One region of the Caulobacter sp. Root487D2Y genome, then DNA from elsewhere that is predicted to be linked to it. Evidence: predicted binding sites of a transcription regulator. Region 1 holds the regulator's gene; each other region holds the start of a gene.

Evidence for each region. The regulator LexA, encoded in region 1, represses DNA repair genes until DNA is damaged. The targets are predictions, from matches to a motif close to ATGTTCNCNANNTGTTCT.
Region 2: a site for LexA is predicted at 2,026-2,043, ahead of ssb (single-stranded DNA-binding protein). Genes of this name have one in related genera too.
Region 3: a site for LexA is predicted at 1,977-1,994, ahead of ASD38_RS08250 (ATP-dependent helicase). Genes of this name have one in related genera too.

What each region holds. Positions count from the first base shown of each region.
Region 1 is NZ_LMFD01000012.1:141,039-146,267, forward strand. Features, by position in the region: gene trpC (indole-3-glycerol phosphate synthase TrpC) at 1-221, shown strand, start outside; gene ASD38_RS17930 (glycoside hydrolase family 3 protein) at 282-2,774, opposite strand; gene lexA (transcriptional repressor LexA) at 3,053-3,757, shown strand; gene ASD38_RS17940 (GFA family protein) at 3,929-4,336, opposite strand; gene ASD38_RS17945 (glutathione S-transferase family protein) at 4,388-5,035, opposite strand; gene ASD38_RS17950 (ComEC/Rec2 family competence protein) at 5,038-5,229, opposite strand, start outside.
Region 2 is NZ_LMFD01000010.1:766,717-771,945, reverse strand. Features, by position in the region: gene ASD38_RS13390 (hypothetical protein) at 1-816, shown strand, start outside; gene ASD38_RS13385 (hypothetical protein) at 912-1,583, shown strand; gene ASD38_RS13380 (hypothetical protein) at 1,599-1,988, shown strand; gene ssb (single-stranded DNA-binding protein) at 2,129-2,623, shown strand; gene ASD38_RS13370 (TonB-dependent receptor) at 2,951-5,209, shown strand.
Region 3 is NZ_LMFD01000009.1:147,992-153,220, forward strand. Features, by position in the region: gene ASD38_RS08225 (nuclear transport factor 2 family protein) at 1-295, opposite strand, end outside; gene ASD38_RS08230 (Coq4 family protein) at 292-1,074, opposite strand; gene ASD38_RS08235 (ribbon-helix-helix domain-containing protein) at 1,187-1,414, shown strand; gene ASD38_RS08240 (hypothetical protein) at 1,411-1,647, opposite strand; gene ASD38_RS08245 (hypothetical protein) at 1,659-1,859, opposite strand; gene ASD38_RS08250 (ATP-dependent helicase) at 1,995-4,415, shown strand; gene ASD38_RS08255 (hypothetical protein) at 4,500-4,925, shown strand; gene ASD38_RS08260 (exonuclease domain-containing protein) at 4,988-5,229, shown strand, end outside.

The DNA of each region.
Region 1 (5,229 bases):
TCAACAACCGCGACCTCAAGAGCTTCGTGGTCGACCTGGCCGTCACCGAACGCCTGGCCGCCCAGGCCCCCAAGGACGCCCTGCTGGTCACCGAAAGCGGCCTGTTCGTCGCCGTCGACGCGGTGCGGATGGAGGCGGCCGGCGCCAAGGCCATGCTGGTCGGCGAAAGCCTGATGCGCCAGGTCGACGTGGCGGCGGCGACGCGGGCGCTGCTGGGCTAGGGCGCTCGAAACGCCCGAGGCGCGGCGGTCGAAACGCGCGGATCGAAACGGGCGCGGCGCCTACCCTGCTGGACAGGCGTCGTCGGCCCGCGCTTCGGTCAGCGCCACGTCCGACACCGTGATCGCCAGGGCCGAGGCGGTCTCCAGCCTCACGACCTTGACCGCCTCCGCCGCCGCGCCGAAGCAGCGCAACGGCACGCGCAGGGTTCGCCAGCCCCCGACCGGGCCGCTCAGGGCCGCCCCGACCGGCAGCGTCACCGGCTTGTCGCCGCCCACGCCCAGCCAGACCGGACCGGCCGGCGGCGTATCGATCCGCAGCTCGAAGGTCAGGGCCATGGCGCCGTTGGCTTCGCGCGACAGGTCCAGGGGGGTCGGCCGGGTCAAGGACAGCCAGGCCTTCTCGCCGCCCGACCAGCGCGCCGACCAGGCGTCCTCCTGCCGGCGGCGGTCGACCTTGCGCAGGACGAGGCCCTCGCCGCCGTAGGTCGCCACCCGCGCCGCCACGGCCGCGATCGTCGGAGCCTGGGCGTCGCCGATGCTGACCGCGAAGCCGTTGGCTCCGGCGCCGTCGCGGAAGAACACCCCGCGCGGGCCGGTCTCTATCGCGACGGCGGCCTCGGGCAACGGGCCGACCGCGTGGGGCGCGGCGTAGGTCAGGCCGTAGCCGAAGGCAAACTGCGGATCATAGGCCTTCTGGCCGACGTTCAAGGGCGTCTGGTCCGGCCGCTTGGGCCACGAGAACGACAACTTGCCGGTGAAGTCGTGGCGCGGCTTGCCGTCCGGGCCGGCGATCAGCACGTCGGCCACGCCCTGCCCCTCCGAGCCCGGCAGCCAGGCGGCGACGAAGGCGTCGGCGGCGTTGATCTGAGGGTTCAGATAGAGCGGCCGGCCGGAAATCAACACCGCCACGGTCGGCACCCCCGCCGCCTTCAGCCGCTTGAGCAAGGCCAGGCTTTCGGCCGATCCGGCGTGCAGGGCGACGTCGGCCTGGTCGCCCTGGAACTCGGCATAGGGGTTCTCGCCGAACACCACGATCGCCGCGTCGGGCTTGGCGTCATAGGCGCCGTCGGGACTGAGCAAGGCCGTCCCGCCGCCCGCCTTCACCGCCGCTTCGATCCCGCCCCAGATCGAGGTCGCGCCCGGGAAGTCCGCGTTGACGTTGTCGTTGCCCTGCCACGACAGCGTCCAGCCGCCGGTCTGCTTCATGATGCTGTCGGCCCCGTCGCCGGCCACCAGGATGCGCTTGCGCGGATCGAGCGGCAGCACGCCGCCGTCGTTCTTCAGCAGCACCAGCGACTTACGCACCGCCTCGCGGGCCACGGCCCGATGTTCGGGCGCGCCCAGCAGGGCCTCGTCGCCGGCATGGGGCCGGGCCGACGGCTTGGGCTGGTCGAACACCCCGGCCCGCAGCTTGACCCGCAGCACCCGCCGCACGGCGTCATCCAGCCGCGCCATCGGGATGGTCCCGTCGTTCACCTCGCGGACCATCGCGGCGTAGAGCGCCTTCCAGTCCTCGGGCACGTTGAAGACGTCGATCCCCGCGTTGAAGGCCGTCGGGCAATCGCCCTTGGTGCAGCCGGGGATCTGGCCGTGGGCGTTCCAGTCGCCGATGATCAGGCCGTCGAAGCCGATGCGGTCCTTCAGAACCCCGGTCATCAGGTCCTTGTTGGCGTGCATCTTGACGCCATGCCAGCTGGAGAACGAGGCCATCACCGCCTGGACGCCGCCGTCCACCGCCGCCGGATAGCCTGCCCCGTGCACGTCGCGCAGCGTCGCCTCGTCGGCCAGGTTGTCGCCCTGGTCGCGCCCGCCGTCAGTGCCGCCGTCGCCCAGGAAATGCTTGGCGGTCGAGATCACGTGGTCCTTGTCGAGAAAGCTTGCCCCCTCCCCCTGCAGTCCGCGGACCATGGCGGCGGCGTAGGCGGCGACGATCTTCGGGTCTTCCGAGTAGCTCTCATAGGTGCGGCCCCAGCGGTCGTCCTGCACCACGGCCAGGGTCGGGGCGAACGACCAGTCCATGCCCAGCGCCCGCACCTCCTGCGCCGTGGCCGCGCCGATCCGGCGGACGAGGTCGGGATCGCGCGCCGCGCCCAGGCCGATATTGTGCGGGAAGAGCGTGGCCCGATAGACGTTGTTGTGGCCGTGCACGGCGTCGGACGCCCACATCATCGGGATGCGCACGCCGCCGTTGGCCGGATCGACCGACGCGTCGTAGTAGCCGTCGATCATCTTCAGCCAGTCGCCGACCGAGGCGTGCTTGTTCCCGCCAGGCACCGAGCCGCCGCCGTTCTCGATGCTGCCGATATGGTAGCGGCGCACGTCGTCGGGGACGATCGACTTCATCTCCGGCTGCAGGGTCTGGCCGACCTTCTCCTCGACGCTCATCTTCGCGAGCATCGCGTCGATCCGCGCCTCCATGGCCGGATCCCGGCGGACCGGACTGTGAGCCTGGGGCCAGAGGTCGGGATGGACGACCGGCGCCGGGGCGGCGGCGAACGCCGGCGCGGCCAGAGATCCGGCCAGGGCCAGGCTTAGAATGGCGGTCTTCAGCATCGCGTTTCGTCCCCGCCCGACCTCTGCGGGTCCCGGCGAGACGAGCCTAGCGCAATGACGACAACGCTGTCATTTCAAATTCGGCAAAGTCGAGGATCACCACCTCGATTCGAAAGGGTCGCCGGAATCCGATCGCGGCCGTCTGGGACGAGCCTGTATTTCCTGAGGAATTAAGCCGCCCGTCCGACGAACACCGTTAACTTGACATCAACGAAGAACACCTAGAGAACATTCACAGAGGTTTGCGGTTTGTTCCGCGACGACTGGCGAGGCCGGACATGCTTACGCGCAAGCAGCACGAGCTGCTGATGTTCATCCACGAGCGGATTAAGGAGAGCGGCGTCTCTCCCTCCTTCGACGAGATGAAGGAGGCGCTGGACCTGGCGTCCAAGTCGGGCATCCACCGGCTGATCACGGCGCTGGAAGAGCGCGGCTTCATCCGCCGCCTGGCCCACCGGGCCCGGGCGCTGGAGGTGGTCAAGCTGCCGCAGCAGGCCACGGCGGCCGCGCCGCCCAAGGGTCGAGGAACCTTCAAGCCCCAGGTGCTGGAAGGCGGCGGCCAGCCGCCGTCGTCGCCTCAGCCCCAGATCGCCGCCGACAACACCCGCGAGCTGCCGATCCTGGGCCGCATCGCCGCCGGCACCCCGATCGACGCCATCCAGCACGAACGCGAGCGCCTGCCGGTGCCCGAGACCATGCTGGGGGCCGGCGAGCATTATGTGCTGGAGGTGCAGGGCGACTCGATGATCGAGGCCGGCATTCTCGACGGCGACTATGTGATCATCAAGAAGGGCGACACGGCCAACAGCGGCGAGATCGTCGTGGCCCTGGTCGGCGAGGAAGCCACCCTCAAGCGCCTGCGCAAGAAGGGCGGCTCGATCGCCCTGGAGGCCGCCAACCCCAAGTACGAGACCCGCATCTTCGGTCCCGACCAGGTCGAGGTGCAGGGCAAGCTGGTGGGGCTGATCCGGCGGTATCACTAACCGCCCTCCTTCTGTCATCCCGGAAACGGCGCAGCCGTTATCCGGGACCGACCTGGAACGCGGCGTTCGGGCGTCGGTCCCGGATCTTCGCGCTCCGCGCTCGTCCGGGATGACAAGCGTTTCGTGCGTCAAGGCTGGGGACAGGCACATGTGCCTGTCCCCATCTTGTATCTAGGTCGGCATCCCCGCCGGCCGGTTCTCGGCATATTGCGGCACGTTCAGAGGCGGCAGCCAGGGCTCGCGCCGCCTCACCCAGACCTCGTACTGCGGCGTGAACTGGCCGACCTCGTCCAGCCCGCCCAGGTGGATCTCGATCTCGCCGTCGCCCTCGCCTTCCGCCGTCCAGAACAGCGGCGAGCCGCAGACCGCGCAGCCGTGGATCAGGCCGTGCTCGGCGCCGGTCCAGACCGTCGGCTGGCCCTCGATCCGCACCTTGTCGCTCCGGAACGCCGCGAAGGCGTTGAACGGCGCGCCGTGGCGCTTGCGGCAGGTCAGGCAGTGGCACAGCCCCACCCGCAGCGGCCCGCCCTCCGCCACGTATCGCACCGCCCCGCAGGCGCAGCCGCCTTGCCGTTCCATGGTCGTCTCCATCCGTCGCCTGGCCCTTAACGTCCGACCGCGCTTTGGGCCTCAGAAAGCCAGCCGGCCCTTCAGTTCGCCGAACGGGACCATCACGTGCTGGCGATAGGCCGGACGGTCCCGCAGTCGATCGTACCAGGCCTCCAGGCGCGGCAAGGCCGGACGGTCAATCTCGAGCTCGAAGTAGCGATAGAGATGGGTCCCGATGGCGATGTCGGCCAGGGACAGGGTTTCGCCGACGACGAACGGGCGATCGGCCAGCCGGGCGTCGACCCGGGTCAGGCAGCGGGCGGTCTGGTCCAGGGCCCTGGCCACGGCGGCCTCGTCGCGCTGGGCCGCCGGCGTGCGGTAACCGCCCCAGAACACGCCGCCCAGAAAGGCCGGCTGCAGCGCCGTCTGCGCCCAGTCCATCCAGCCGTCGACCGGCGCGCGGGCGGCCGGGTCGGCGGGCCAGAACCGGTCCGCCCCACGGGTCGCCGCCAGATAGCGCAGGATGGCGTGCGACTCCCAGACCACGGTCCCGCCGTCCGCGATCACCGGAACCTTGCCGTGCGGGTTCATCGCCCGGAACGCCGGATCGTCCAGCCCGCCGAAATCGCCGCCGGCCGGGACATGCTCGTGCGGAAGGCCCAGCTCGCCGACCAGCCACAACACCTTCTGGACATTGGCCGAACTACGCCGGCCCCAGATCTTCAGCATGCCTATCGCCCCGGAACGCCGGTCCAGGGCCGGACGCCCCGCAGCGGTTGGGCCCAGACGATCCACCACTCGCCGCCCCGGCGATAGAGCTCGGCCGCCCCGCCCACGGCGAAATCGTCGGCGTCGAGCACGACGCGGTCGCGGCAGGCCGGCGGGACGGGCGGCGCGGCGCCGCGCAGCACGACGATCTCGGC
Region 2 (5,229 bases), on a different contig from region 1:
GGCTCGGCCGGCAAGGACCTGGCGGGCCAGCCGACGGTCGGCGACAAGGACGGCTATGTCGCCCAGATCGACGTCGCGACGGGCGCGGCGACCTGGGAGCAACGGCTGACCGGCAAGGACGGCTACGCCACCCCGACCTCGATCGCCGTCGACGCCTCCGGCTCCAGCGCGCTGGACATCTTCGGCATTCCGCGCGGCAAGATGGAGTTCACCCAGTCCGACAAGATTGTCTCGTCGACCTCGGCGCGGGCGGGCGACACCTTCCAGGTCCGCACCCGGGCCCGCGGCACGCTGACGACGATCAAGATCGCGGCCGAGGACACGCTGGACACCCTGGCCGACAAGATCCGCAAGGCGACGGGCTTCGCCGCCAAGGTGGAGTTCGCCAGCAGCGGCAACAGCCGCATGCTGCGGATCAGCCCGTCCCAGACCACCTCGACCGTCGAGATCCTGCCCGGCAAGGGCGGCACCGACGTGCTGGAGGCCCTGGGCCTGAAGCCCGGCATCGTGCGCAACACCAAGACCGACCACGGCCAGACCGTCTCGGCCGACGGCAAGGGCCCGATCTACGGCTTCTCGCTGGACACCGGCTTGGATCTCACCGACGACGCCGGCCGCAAGCTGGCGACGGCGGCCATGACCAAGGCCCTGTCGGCGGTGCGCACCGCCTATCGCGAGATGGCCGACACCGCCAACGGCGTGAAGCGAGACGACGCGACCAAATCGAGCCATGTCGACGGCAAGGTTCCGACCTATCTGACCAACCAGATCGCCAACTACCAGGCGGCCCTCAATCGCCTGACCGGCGGCGGGTAGGGCGCGGGGGCCCTTTGAGGCTCCCTCGACAGCCCCTTGGGGCCTTCTGCGCGCCTGGACTTGAAAGCGTCATCAGCGCGTCGTAGCCAGGGATCATGGAACTTCTCAAAGATCGACGCGTGTTGCTGGGCGGCGGCGCCGCCCTGGCCCTGATCGCGGGCCTCGGCATCGCCCTGGCCCTGATGCACGGCGCCAAGTCGCCCACCGAGGCTCCGCCGGCCTCGCGCGGCGGACTGGTGGTCGAGACTGGCCGGGCCGACGACACCAAGCTCGATCCCGCGCGGCCGCTGCGCTGCTTCGTCGGCGGCCAGTTCGTCGGCGAGACCACCCTGGCCGAGTGCGCCAACAAGAACGGCGTGGCGACCGGCGCCCTTGACGTCGGCGTCGACGAGACCGGCGCCCTGGCCGCCGCCGACCAGGCCGGCCTGGTGCTGACCCCGTTGCCGCCCCCCGCCGAGGCGCCGACCGTGCCCGCGCCGGCCGCGACCCCGGCCGCCCAGACCCCGGCCGTTTCGAGCACGCCCCTGGCTGTCTGCTGGCGCTACGCCGGCGGCGAGTGGCGCAAGCTGCCCGGCGAGATCACCGTCAACGCCTGCGCCCAGCAAATCTCGGGCGGCAAGTGCGAGAGGGCGGGCGGGGCGACCTACGGCCGCTGGGGCGACGAGACCCTCCGGCTGGTGCCGGGCCGGGTCGAATCCTCGTCCGACAACCGCACCTTCCATTCGATCATCGAGCTGGGGCCCAACTGCTCCATTCCGTCGGCCTAGAGAGACTTTAAGACCATGCGCCTTCCCGTCGTCGCCCTCTCGCTCATCGCCGCCGCCGCCACCGTCGGCCTGGCCGGCTGCGAAAAACAGACCAAGGCCCCGTTCGAGACCGGCGTCTGCATGCACGTGATCGAGCAGAAGGACGGCACGCTGAAGTTCAACCCGGTGGCGCGCAACGTGCCGAGCCTGGAGTTCTGCGCCGCCGAGCTGGAAGGCATGCGCCTGCGCTTCGCCCGCCTGGGCAGCCCCAGCCGCGAAATGACCGGCGCCTATCAGGGCAAGTTCATCTTCCTGCAGAAGGAGGGCATCTATCTGGGCGACACCTACGAAGGCGCCCGGTTCATGTCGCTGGTCCGCACGGGCGACGGACGCCTGGCCGTTCCAGGGGCGATGCCGGCCCAGTAGGGCGTCGCAAACCTGGGGAGAACCCGGGTGGTCCACAGGAACATTTGTGGAACAAAGCTTGATTTCAGTTTTAAGAACCCGTTAACGTCCGCCCAGATGCCGGCGCGATGGGTCGCCGGGCGTGAACAGGAAACTTCCCCATGGCGGGCAGCGTCAACAAGGTCATTCTGGTCGGCAACCTCGGGGCCGACCCCGAAATCCGCACCCTCAGCTCCGGCGACCGCGTCGCCAATCTGCGTCTGGCCACCTCGGAGAGCTGGCGCGACCGCACCTCGGGCGAGCGCAAGGAAAAGACCGAATGGCACCGCGTGGTGATCTTTAACGATAACCTCGTGAAGGTGGCCGAAAGCTATCTGCGCAAGGGCTCGACGGTCTATATCGAGGGCGCGATCCAGACCCGCAAATGGGCCGACGCCTCGGGCGTCGAGAAGTACTCGACCGAGATCGTGCTGCAGAAGTTCCGCGGCGAACTGACCATGCTGGGCGGTCGCGGCGACAACGCGGGCGCCGGCGCCCCGGGCGGCGGCTATGACGAAGGCTACGCCGGCGGCGGCGGTGGCGGCGCCCCGCGCAGCCAGCCGAGCGGCCCGCGCGAGAGCTTCTCGGCCGACCTGGACGACGAAATTCCGTTCTGATCGCCCTCTACGGTTCGGTTGTAAACAAGTGGCCGGTTCCCTTTGGAATCGGTCACTTTTTTCTTGCGCCGGCTGCGGTGCCGCGGTTGGGCGCCAACGTGGTGAACCCCTTGGACCGGGTCGCGAATGGACAACTCCGCGACCGTTCAGGCGCCGCCCATCAAAAGCGGGAGCCGGGACGGGTCCATGGAAGGCGCGGGCGGCTCGCCTTGGTCAATACTGACTTACTCGTAAGTCAGTATTGACTCCCCCGAAAAGGCGGTGCGATGGTTCCGTCGTTCGTCGAACAGCGTCATCAAGGGCGCGGCGGCGACAGGGGAGGGAATCATGAGCCGTCTTGCCTATACGGCGTCGCTGCTCGCGTTGATGGCCGCGACCACGCCGGCCTTCGCGCAGACCAACGCCGCGCCGCGCGAAACCGCCAACGTCAACAGCGTCGATGAAGTCGTCGTCACCGCGACCCGCCGGAGCGAACGCCTCCAGGACGTGCCGCTCAGCATCACCGCCTTTTCGCAGGCCGAACTGACCCAGAAGGGCGTGGTCGGTTTCGAGGGGATCGCCCGGGAAACGCCCGGCGTCGTGCTCAACCGGGCCAGCGACAACAACGCCCGCTTCACCGTCCGGGGCATCTCCACCAACGGCTGGGGCGCCGGCCTGCAGACGACCACCACCATCTATCTCGACGAACTGCCGCTCAGCACGATCGGCAACACGGTGACCCTCGACCCCGCCCTGTACGACGTCGAGCGCGTCGAGTTCCTACGCGGTCCGCAGGGCACGCTGTTCGGCTCGGGGTCGCTGTCGGGCGCTTTGCGCGTCCTGACCAAGAGCCCGGACCTGACCGCCTACGACGCCTCCGTCCTGGCCGACATCGGCTACACGCCGGACGGCGAGGGCGTACGCCAGCGCTACAACGCCATGGTCAATGTCCCGCTGGTGGAGCACACCCTGGGCCTGCGCGTGGTCGGCTTCTATCGCAACGAGGACGGCTTCGTCGACAACCTGGGGACGGGGGTCAAGAACGCCAACGCCCTGACCGACTGGGGCGGGCGCGCGATCCTGCTATGGAAGCCGAACGATCGGCTTAGCGTCCGGCTGCTGGCCTCCTACGAGGACAGCGATCCCATGGACTCCTCGCTGACGACGCCGTCGCTAGGCGATCGCAAGCGCTACAGTACGATCCCCGACCAGTACACGTCGAAGACCCAGATCTATAACGGCACCCTGGAATACCAGTTCGACGGCGCGCGCCTGACCAGCTCGTCGACCTATTCGATCGCCGACAGCCTGTTCAACGTCGACCTGGCCGGCACCTTCAACCTGGCGGTGCCCTTCTATCTCTATGACGGCTTCCAATCGAAGACCTTCGTCCAGGAGACGCGGCTGGCCTCCGATACGGGCGGCCGGTTCGACTGGGTGGCGGGCGGCTTCTACCTGCACCGCGACACCGACCTCAACGGCGAGGACCGGTCGAGCGCGGTCTACCTCGCCGCCCACCACATCGCCGGCCTGCCGGGAACCACCTTCGCCAAGTTCGGCAGCGACACGCGCACCTACGAACTGGCCGCGTTCGGCGAGCTGACCTATCACCTGACCGACAAGCTGTCGGCCACCGGCGGCCTGCGCTACGGCAAGTACGGCGGCGAGGTGGACGTCTATCCGGGCTTCAACACGGCCTATTTCACTTATGCGCTGTTCGGCATTTCCGGGCCGCTGACCCTGGCGCCCAGCGCGGCGTCGACCGCCAAATATCCCTCGGCCGAAAAGGCCTCCTGGAAGGCCAGCCTCAGCTACAGGCCGTCGCGCGGCCTGACGACCTACGCCACCGTGTCCACGGGCTACCGGACCCCCGTCTACAACGGGCGCGCCGGCAGCGTCAGCACGGTCGATCCGACCGACCTGGTCATTCCGACCGGGGCGGGCTCGGACAACCTGATCAACTACGAGGTCGGGGTGAAGGGGCGCTGGCTGGACGGCAAGCTGACCGCCAACCTGGCCGCCTACTATATCGACTGGAAGAACATCCAGGTTCAGGCGAACCGGCAGTCGGACTCGGTTCAGTTCGCGACCAATGTCGGCCGCGCCGCCAGCAAGGGGCTCGAGGCCGAGGTCACCTTCGCGCCGGCCCCGGGTTGGGTGCTGGGCGTCAACGGCTCGCTCAACAACGCCAAGGTCACCGAGCTGAGCCCTCAGGAGGCGACGATCTCCGGGGCCGTGGACGGCGCGCGCCTGGCCTCGCCGCATGTGCAGGGGTCGCTCTTCGGCACGTACTCCTACGCCCTTGGCGGTCAGGCCACCGGCTTCACCAGCATCCAGGTCCAGCACGTCGGCTCGTTCCCGAACGGTTTTCCCAACACGCCGGGCAAGGCCGGGGTCCGCAGCCCGCTGTACGACACCACCGACAGCTACACCTACGTCAACCTCCAGACCGGGACGCGGTTCGGCAAGTGGAACGCGATGCTTTACGGCGAGAACCTCGGCAACAGCCGCGCGACGACCTACATCCATCCCGAGGCCTTCGTTTACAGCCGCTACGCGATCGTTCGCCCGCGCACGTTCGGCGTGCGGCTCGGCTACGAGTATTGAACGGGATCATGACGACAAGA
Region 3 (5,229 bases), on a different contig from region 1:
CGACGCCGTCGCGCTCGAAGGCCTCGCGGGCGATCACCACGGCCCGCTCCGGTCCGGCGGTCACATCGACGATGCGGACCAGCTTGCGGCGCGTGCGACGGCTGACCTCGGCAAGGGTCGCCAAGGCGGCGGCCAGGCCGACATGGTCGCCGGTCAGCGGGTGATCGCCGAAATAGTGCAGGGTGAAGTCCGGATGATAGCAGGCGCGCAAAGCCGCCAGGTCGCCCGCCGCCCACGCCTTGGCGTAGCGCTCGGCGACCGCGCGGTTGGCCGCCGCTCGGATCTCGGTGGTCACGCGGCCTCGGCGATGCGGTCGCGATACTGGGGCGGGATGGCCTGATAGGCGGTGTTCGGCGCGACCTTGTAGGTCCGGCGCGCCTCGTCCAGCGGCATGGCGAACAGGGCGGGATAGTCGACCGCCGGCAGCCAGGCGGCCGAGCGGCCGTTGCGCCAGGCCTCGCGCACGGCCTTGCCGTAGGGCTGGCCCAGCCTGGCCTTCTGGAACTGGCGCGCGCCGGCCAGGGCGATGACCGCGAAGCCCAGGCTCCGGGTCTGGGCGTACGAAAAGGCCACCACGCAGACCTCGCCCAGGGCGTCGGTGCCGTAGCCGGTCAGCACGTGCCAGACGTCGTGCACGTCGCGCATGCGCCGGGCGTACCAGGCCAGCGGATGGGCGGCGTCGACGTCGGACTCGGGAATCTTGCGGCTCTCCTCGGCCAGGCCTTCCGCCGACAGGCCGCGCGGCGCGATGAAGTCGCGATAGGCGGCGCCGACCGTGCCCGGACCGAACTGCGCCAGCCAGACCGGATCCGACAGCCGCTCGGCGAACTCGTCGTGTTCGTAGGCGATGCGGCCGCCCTCGGGCGTGCTCAGCAGGCGACGGTAGCCCTTCGGGATCGCGTTGCCCGCCAGGGCGCGCATGATCTCGAACACCTGGGCGGTGTCCTCCTTGTCGGCGATCAGGCGCCGGACAGCCCGAAGCGCCCGCAAAGGCTGCAGGTTGAACGACTGACGCCCCCGCTGCATCGGTTGGCGCGACTTTGGCCCACCGAGCACTTGCGTGGCTGCGATCATAAGGCATGCTCCTGCTGAACCCGATAAAGATGACATGGCGTCATTTTTATTCAAGAGGGTTCAGCGACCCCCGATCTGCGACGTGATCAGACAGCAACAGGGGATGGGCATGATGGGCAGTCTGAAGAAGCGTTCGATCAACCTGGCCGGCCACGCGACCTCTCTGGCCCTGGAGCCCGAGTTCTGGACCGTGCTGCAGGCGGCGGCCAGCGCGGACAAGATCAGCGTCGCCGGCCTGATCCAGCGCATAGACGCCGGGCGCGGCGAGCGCCCGCTGGCCTCGGCCTGCCGGGTGTTCGCCCTGCTGCATGCCCAGGCCGGCGAGGGCGGAACGGTCTAGCTCTGCGCCACGCCCGGACCGGGCTTGGGCAGCGGAATAGGCTCCGGGATGGGCGTTCGCCGAGGCAGGGCCGGCGCCTTCGGCATCTGCATCGACAGATCGGCCGTCCGCACGGTCAGCAGGCCGGAGCGCCAGCCGCCGATCACCAGGGCGGCGATCAGCAGCAGCACCCCCAGCAACGTCAGACCGGCCACGCCCAGATGCTGGGGCCGGATGTCGTCGCGACGCGCCATGGCGCCCTCCCCTAGCCGGCCGGCTTGGGCGCGTCCGGAACCTTGGGCGCGTCGAGCTGCGGCGCGGAAACATTGACGTCGACGGTCTTCTTGTGGCTCACGCCGCCGGTGAAGACGAAGTAAGCGATCACCGCCACGACCACCACTAGGGCGCCGATGATGAACGCCATGCCGGTCCCGCCGCCGCCGCTCGTATTGGTTTCTTCAGCCACTTTCGTCTCCTGTGATTTCCATCCCCGCCGAACAAACGGGAGGTGGAGGTCGAGGTTCCGGCGGGAAGCGCGACGCCGGCGCGGCGGATGGGCGCGAGGGCTTAAGCCGGACGAACTTTGTGCTACATATGTTCCATGTCTCAAGGCTTCGACTCGTCCAAGTTCCCCGGCATCCCCGGCGACTTCCCCGGTGATCTCCCCGCTCCGCGCATCTCCGACCTGGCCCGCCCGCGCGGACCGGACGGCGGCGGTCCCACGCCGAACTATCTGGAGGGGCTGAACCCCGAACAGCGCGCCGCCGTCGAGGCGACCGAGGGTCCCGTGCTGGTGCTGGCCGGCGCCGGCACCGGCAAGACCCGGGTGCTGACCACCCGCCTGGCCCACATCCTGGCCACCGGCCGCGCCCGGCCGTGGGAGCTGCTGGTCGTCACCTTCACCAACAAGGCCGCCCGCGAGATGCGCGAGCGGATCACCCACATCATCGGCGACGAGGCCGAGGGCCTGCGCTGGCTGGGCACCTTCCACTCGGTGGCCGCCCAGATCCTGCGCCGCCACGCCGAGCTGGTGGGACTGAAATCCAGCTACACGATCATCGACACCGACGACCAGGAACGGCTGCTCAAGCAGCTGATCGAGGCCGCCGACATCGACGCCAAGCGCTGGACGCCGCGCGCCCTGGCCGGGCTGATCGACACCTGGAAGAACCGCGGCTGGACGCCCGACCGCGTGCCGCAAAGCGAGGCCGGCGAGTTCGCCAACGGCCGGGGGATCACCCTCTATCGCCAGTACCAGGAGCGGCTGCGCATCCTGAACGCCTGCGACTTCGGCGACCTGCTGCTGCACAACATCACCATCTTCACGGCCAATCCGGACGTGCTGGCCGAATTCCAGCGGCGCTTCCAGTACGTGATGGTCGACGAGTACCAGGACACCAACGTCGCCCAGTACCTGTGGCTGCGGCTGCTGGCCCAGGGCCGCCAGAACGTCTGCTGCGTGGGCGACGACGACCAGTCGATCTATGGCTGGCGGGGGGCCGAGGTCGACAACATCCTGCGCTTCGAGCGCGACTTCCCCGGCGCCAAGGTGATCAAGCTGGAGCGCAACTACCGCTCCACCGAGCACATCCTGGCCGCCGCCTCGGGCCTGATCGACGCCAACAAGAGCCGGTTGGGCAAGACCCTGTGGACCGAGGCCTCGGGCGGCGAGAAGGTCAAGGTCAGCGGCGTCTGGGACGGCGAGGCCGAGAGCCGGATGGTCGCCGACGAGATCGAGAAGGCCAAGCGGGCGGGCCGCAAGTACAGTCACATGGCCATACTGGTGCGCGCCTCGTTCCAGATGCGGGCCTTCGAAGAGCGGTTCGTGATGCTGCAGATCCCCTACAAGGTGGTCGGCGGCCCGCGGTTCTTCGAGCGCGCCGAGATCCGCGACGCCCACGCCTATCTGCGCCTGATCCAGTCGCCGGACGACGACCTGGCCTTCGAGCGGATCGTCAACACGCCCAAGCGCGGCGTCGGCGACACCTCGGTGCAGAAGCTGCTGCAGATCGCCCGGCTGGAAGGGATCTCCACGGTCGACGCCGCCCGGGTGATCATCGGAAGCGACGACCTGCCGGCCCGCACGCGCACGGCGCTCAGCAACTTCCTGCGCGACCTGGACCGCTGGCGGGCCCTGGCCGCCAACACCCCGCACCAGCGGGTGATGGAGGCGGTGCTGGAGGAGAGCGGCTACACCGACGCCCTGCGCCTGGACAAGGGTCCGACCAGCCAGACGCGGCTGGAGAACCTGAAGGAGCTGGTCCAGTCGATGAGCGCCTTCGACACGCTCGAAGGTTATCTGGAGCACGTGTCGCTGGTCATGGACCTGGACAAGGGCGCCGGCGACGACGCGGTGTGGATCATGACCCTGCACTCGGCCAAGGGGCTGGAGTTCCCGCTGGTCTTCCTGCCCGGCTGGGAGGAAGGCGTGTTCCCCAGCCAGCGCAGCATGGACGACAAGGGCGAGAAGGGCCTGGAGGAAGAGCGCCGCCTGGCCTATGTCGGCATCACCCGGGCCCGCGAGGAGGCCCGGATCAGCTTCGTGGCCAACCGCCAGGTCTATGGCCGCTGGACCAGCCAGCTGCCGTCGCGGTTCGTCGATGAACTGCCCCTGGCCCACGTCGATGCGGCCTCGGAGACCGGCTATTACGGCGGCGGGCCGGGCATGCAACAGACCGTGTCGTCGCGCTGGGACGACCCGGGGACCAGCACCTTCACCGCCGGCAGCTATGACAGTCCCGGCTGGAAGCGGGCCCAGGAGCGCGCCTCCGGTTTCGGCGAGCGCGGCGCGAGCTGGCGCAGCGGCGGCTCGGCCGCGCGCTCGGCCCCGATCGAGGGCGAAGGCCGGCTGGTGGCGGTTTCGGCCAGTTCGGCGGCCAGCGCCTATACGCGCGGCGACCGGGTGTTCCACGTCAAGTTCGGCTACGGCAAGGTCACCGGCGTCGAGGGCAACAAGCTGTCGGTGTCGTTCGACAAGGCCGGCGACAAGAAGGTGATCGACAGCTTCGTGGAAAAGGCCTGAGGCGAGACCGGAATCCGGCTGATTGACGGGGCTGGAGAGAGGGCCGAGCGTCACCAGAGGTCGAAAACCCCTGGAGGACTCGCCTTGAAATCCGCCGCCCTGATCGCGACCGCGGTCGCTCTCCTGTTGCCCTGCGCGGCCCACGCCGCGGCCTGCGACACCCTGAAGAACGCCACCTATGCCGGGATCATGCGCGGCAAGTTCGACGCCTATCCGGACGCCTTCGCCGGCTCCAGCCTGACGTTCGACGCCAGCGGCGTGGGCGCCGGGCGCGGCGTGATCGGCTATGATCCCGCCAGCACGGCGGCGGTCCAGAGCCCCTATGCCGGGGTGACCTGCACCTCCAACGCCGACGGAACGACGGGCGTCCTGAACTTCGGACCCAGCCTGGGCAACAACAGCTTCACGGTGTTCGACGGCGGTGCCCGCATCTGGATGAAGCACGAGATCCCCGGGCGTCCGATCGCCGGCTGGCTGTTCCGCCTGCCGCCGGCTCCCCGCGCGCGCTGACGGTCTGATCGCCGGGTCGAATCGCACGTTGGATCGAGCGCCACCGCCCCCATATTCAGCTGATGCTCACTCCCCGTGTCCGCGTCGTCGATCTGGAGACCGCCGGAAACGGTCCGCACGACGTCTGTGAGATCGGCTGGCAGGACGTCACCCTGGGCTCGAACGGCCGCTGGCGCGTCGATGAGGAGCGCGGATCGCGACTGGTCAATCCCGGTCGCCCGATCACGCCCGAGACGATGGCGGTCCACCACATCATCGACGCCGACGTCGCCGGCGCGCCGTTCTGGAAGGATGTCGCGGCCGA